2 regions of the Micromonospora sp. NPDC047467 genome follow, and region 1 is predicted to be linked to the other one. Evidence: riboswitches for the same ligand, from Rfam matches in the RefSeq annotation. Region 1 holds a riboswitch; the other holds the start of a gene.
The links. A riboswitch is a leader RNA that binds a small molecule or an ion and turns the genes downstream of it on or off. The one in region 1 is predicted to bind thiamine pyrophosphate.

Region 1 (2,384 bases):
GCAGGGCGAGCACCACCGCGTGCGGCCCACCGCAGACGAAGCCCAACGGGCGCAGGCCCGCGTGCACCAGCACCGTCGACCCGGGGCGTACGCCCAGCAGGCGCAACTGCGCGGCGACCGAGCGGCGGGTGCCCGGCCCGTCGGTGTACGTCGTCACGACGCTCCCTCGATCGGCACGGCTCAGGCCGTTCCGGCGACCCGGGCCAGGATCGCCTCGGCGAGCGGGCCGGGCGCGGCGTCCGGGATCCAGTGGGTCACCCCGGGCAGCGGTACGAAGCGGTAGTCGCCGCTGACATTGGGGGCGCAGGCCTCGGCGGCGGACCGGCCGATGGCGATGTCCCGGTCACTCCACACGTACGTGGTCGGCACCGCGACCGGGCCGACGGCGGCCAGGTCGGCCCGGGACATGGCCCGGTACCAGTTGAGGGCGGCGGTGAGGGCGCCCGGCTCGCGCATGGGGCCGGCGTAACGGTCCACCTGGGACCCGTCGCCCACTCCGCCGAGCATCTTGCGCAGCGCCGTCGCGTTGAACGCCAGCAGCACCTTCTCGGCCTTGCCGGGCTTGCGGAACAGCGCGATGTACGACGAGCGGGCCTTCTGCTCGGTGTCGTTGGCGAGGGCGTGCGCCATGGCCGCCGGATGCGGCACGGACACTGCGGTGAGCGTACGGACCCGCTCGGGGTGCCCGGCGGCCAGCGCCCAGGCCACGATCGCGCCCCAGTCGTGGCCGACCAGGTGGACGGCGTCCAGCCCGAGCACGTCGAGCACGGCCACCGCGTCGGCGACCAGTTCGGGAATCCGGTACGCGGCGACCGCCTCCGGCCGGGCGCCCGGCGAGTAGCCGCGCTGGTCCAGCGCGTACGTGCGCAGTCCGGCCGTGTGCAGCGCCGGGACGACCTCGTCCCACTCGCCGCTGTGCTGCGGGAAGCCGTGCAGCAGCAGGACCGGAGCACCGTCGGTCGGGCCACCGGTGCGTACCTCGAATGTGAGACCTCGCGCGTCGACCTGCATGATCGTGAGCCTACCCAGCCGGCGTCCTGCCGGCCGGGGGCGGAGACCCTCCTGCTGGGCCGTAACACCTGGTCGGTGCTAGCGTCACCGAGACAACTTCACATCCGACAGGGGAGCGCACAGCGCTGAGAGTGCGGGCACGCCCGCAGACCCTCGAACCTGATCTGGGTAATGCCAGCGCAGGGAGTTCGGTCGACCTCCAGCCGCGCCGCCGTCCGGTGCCACCGGACGCGCGGCGTGCGTCTTCTCCTGGTTCGTTCCACTGAACTGGGAGCAAACATGGACAACACCACCAACCGATGGCGGACCATCGACATCGTGGTCGCCTCGGTGATCGCAGTCGCCTTCGGCGTCATCTTCTGGGCCTGGGGCCTGGTCTGGAGCGCCACCGAGGGCGCGTTCGCCTTCTTCCCACCGGCGCAGACGCTGATCTACGGCGTCTGGCTGATGCCGGCCGTGGTCGGCGGCCTGGTCATCCGCAAGCCCGGCGCGGCGCTCTACTGCGAGGCGGTGGCGGCGGTCGTCTCCGCGCTGCTGGGCAGCCAGTGGGCCGGCACGGTGATCCCCCAGGGGATCGTGCAGGGTCTCGGCGCCGAGTTGGCCTTCGCCGCCTTCCGCTACCGGTCGTACCGGCTGCCGACCTCGGCACTGGCCGGCGCGCTGACCGGCCTCGGCGCGGCGCTGTTCGACTTCTTCGTCTGGAACGTCGAGACCGAGCTGGTCAACTACCGCATCCCGTACGCGCTGCTCACCATCGTCAGCGCCACGGTGATCGCCGGTGTCGGCGGCTGGCTGCTGACCCGGGCCCTGGCCAACACCGGCGTCCTGGACCGTTTCCCGGCAGGCCGGAACCGAGCCCTCGTCTGACCCCATCCGGCTGCGTTGATCAAGAGGTTTGCGTCAACGGGAGACGGTCATCTGACGCAAACCTCTTGATCAACAGCCTGGGCGAGGGGTGGGACGCCGGGTGGGTGGGGTGGGAGGGGGTGGGGTTGGTGGGTGAGGTTCTGCTGCGGGGGTTCGGGTGGCGGCACGCCGGGCGGCGCGCCTGGGCTGTGCGCGGGGTTGATCTGCGGGTGGAGGCCGGGGAGCGGGTCCTGCTGCTCGGTCCGTCGGGGGCCGGCAAGAGCACCCTGCTCAGCGCCCTGGCCGGGCTGCTGCCGGAGGACTCCGGCGAGCAGGAGGGCACCGTCGAGATCGACGGGCTCGACCCGCGCAAGGACCGGGAACGCGTCGGCATCGTCTTCCAGGACCCGCAGACCCAGTTGGTGATGGCCCGCTGCGGCGACGACGTCGCGTTCGGGCTGGAGAACCGGGGTGTACCCGCCGACGAGATCTGGCCCCGGGTCGACGCGGCGCTGCGTCGCGTCGGA
Region 2 (2,384 bases), on a different contig from region 1:
CGGCGCCCGGGTTGTAGCTCTTCTCGTCCAGGCTGGCCAGCACGTGCACGTCCGGCCGTGGGTTGGTCTGGAAGTTGTACCACTCGTCGAACCGGGACCAGCGGTCCGGCAGTTCGGCCGTGGACGGGTGGGCGTGGTCCTCCACCTTGACCGTGGCCTGCTGGTTGGCCGGGTGGTTGGCGAAGTACGCGCCGACCAGGTCGCCGTACCACGCCCAGCTGTACTCGGTGTCCGAGGCGGCGTGGATGCCGACGTAACCGCCGCCGGCCTGCACGTACCGCTCGAACGCCGCCTGCTGCTCGGCGTTGAGGACGTCACCGGTGGTGGAGAGCCAGATCACCGCCTTGTACTTGGCGAGGTTGGCGTCGTTGAACGCCGCGCCGTCCTCGGAGGCGTCCACGGTGAACCCGTTGGTCACGCCGAGCTGCTGGATGGCGGCGACGCCGGTGGGGATGGAGTCGTGCCGGAAACCGGCGGTCTTGGAGAAGACCAGGACGGAGAAGGGGTCGGCGGCGGCCTGAGGGGCCACCTGGCTGACCGGGTTGGCGGCCTGCGGGGGGACCTGAGCGGCGGCCGGAGCCGCCTGCGCCGGCAGGCCGAACAGCGTTGTCGAGGCCAGGGCCAGGGATATCAGGGTAGCGGTGAGTGGTACGCGGGCACGACGAGTTCGGGACACGCCGCCTCCTTTGTCGCGGTGGACAGGGATCGCGGGGGCCGGCTCGCCGAAGACCGTCCCAGATGGAGCCGGTGAGGACACCGTGCCAGGGTGTCCGCGCCGGCATTTTGTCGAATCGCTGAACAAATTAATTCGGTTGGTTCTATGTCGGGCAAGATGCCGGCGGGTAACGGTTCTGCAACGGCGGGCGACATTCCGAACAGGACCGGGATGAAGCACCCATCGGATTTCGCCGTATGACCCATGCGACCCTCCCTTGGCAGGCCGACCGAACTGTCGTACGGTGACACGCAAGTAACCCACGGGAGCCCGGTGAACCGGGCTGAGAGGGGGGCTGACAGCCCCCGACCGTCGAACCTGATCCGGATAATGCCGGCGCAGGGAGGAGAGTTGCCGTGCCGTCCCTTGGGCGACTGCATCTGATCACCGACACCCGACCCGGGCGTGATCCCCTCACCGTGGTCCGGGCCGCCCTCACGGCGGCCCGCGCCGACCTGGTCGTACAGGTCCGGGTCGAGGACTCCGCCACCGACCGTGAGGCGTACGACCTGGCCCGCCGGGTGCTCGCGCTCTGTGCGCCGTACGGGGCGACCTGCCTGGTCAACGACCGTCTGCACGTGGCGCTCGCGGTGGGCGCCAACGGCGGTCACGTCGGAGCCGAGGATCTGCCCGTCGCCGCCGCCCGCCGGGTGCTCGGCCCCACCGGCATGCTGGGCGCCACCGCCCGCGTACCGGCAACGGCGGTCGAGGCGGTCACCGCCGGAGCCACCTATCTGGGCGTCGGCCCGTGCCACGCCACCAGCACCAAGACCGGCCTGCCGGACCCGATCGGCCCTGCCGGCGTACGCGCTGTCGCCGAGGCGGTCGACGTGCCCGTCATCGCGATCGGCGGCGTGACCGCCGCCCGGGTGCCGGCACTGCGGGCCGCCGGGGCGTACGGGGTCGCGGTGGTGGGCGCCGTCTCCACCGCCGCCGACCCGGCCGAGGCCACCGCCGGGCTGCTCCGGGCGTTGACGTGCTGACCCCCCGCCCCGTGGACGTGGCGGTGGTGGGGGCGGGGCCGATCGGGCTGGCGATCGCCTGGCGATGCGCTGCCCGAGGGCTGCGGGTGGAGGTGCACGATCCGGCTCCCGGGTCGGGTGCCTCGGCCGTGGCCGCCGGGATGCTCGCCCCGGTCGCCGAGGCGTACTTCGGCGAGCGGCAGCTCACCGAACTGCTGGTGGCGTCCGCCGCCCGCTGGCCGGCTTTCGCCGCCGAGCTGACCGACACGACCGGCGCCGAACTCGGCTACCGGACCGAGGGCACCCTGATGGTCGGGCTGACCGGCGACGACCTGGCCGAGGCTCGCCGGCTGTGGGCGTACCAGCAGGGGTTGGGCCTGCCGGTGACCCCGCTGCGCCCCACCGAGCTGCGCCACCACGAGCCGGCGCTCGCGCCGAGGGTGCGCGGCGGCGCGCTCGCGCCCACCGACCACCAGATCGACCCCCGGATGCTGGTGCCGGCGCTGCGCACGGCCGCGCAGCGAGCCGGTGCCGTGGTCGTGCCGCAGGCGGTTCACCGCCTGGCCGACGTGGACGCCCGGGTCATTGTGGTCGCCGCCGGCTGTGGCGCGGCCGCCCTCACCGGCCTGCCCGTGCGGCCGGTCAAGGGGCAGATCCTCCGGCTGCGTGCGCCCGGTGGCGCCGCGCCGGGCTTCCGGCACGTGATC

Region 2: it holds a riboswitch for thiamine pyrophosphate, as region 1 does, so the genes downstream of both, thiE (thiamine phosphate synthase) here and ABZ780_RS12910 (ECF transporter S component) in region 1, are expected to answer to the same signal.

What each region holds. Positions count from the first base shown of each region.
Region 1 covers NZ_JBEYTO010000004.1:80,090-82,473, reverse strand. The annotation lists gene ABZ780_RS12920 (AAC(3) family N-acetyltransferase) at 1-157, opposite strand, end outside; gene ABZ780_RS12915 (alpha/beta fold hydrolase) at 181-1,011, opposite strand; TPP riboswitch at 1,111-1,215, shown strand; gene ABZ780_RS12910 (ECF transporter S component) at 1,291-1,878, shown strand; gene ABZ780_RS12905 (ABC transporter ATP-binding protein) at 2,007-2,384, shown strand, end outside.
Region 2 covers NZ_JBEYTO010000013.1:115,011-117,394, reverse strand. The annotation lists gene ABZ780_RS28680 (ThuA domain-containing protein) at 1-676, opposite strand, end outside; TPP riboswitch at 968-1,077, shown strand; gene thiE (thiamine phosphate synthase) at 1,072-1,698, shown strand; gene thiO (glycine oxidase ThiO) at 1,692-2,384, shown strand, end outside.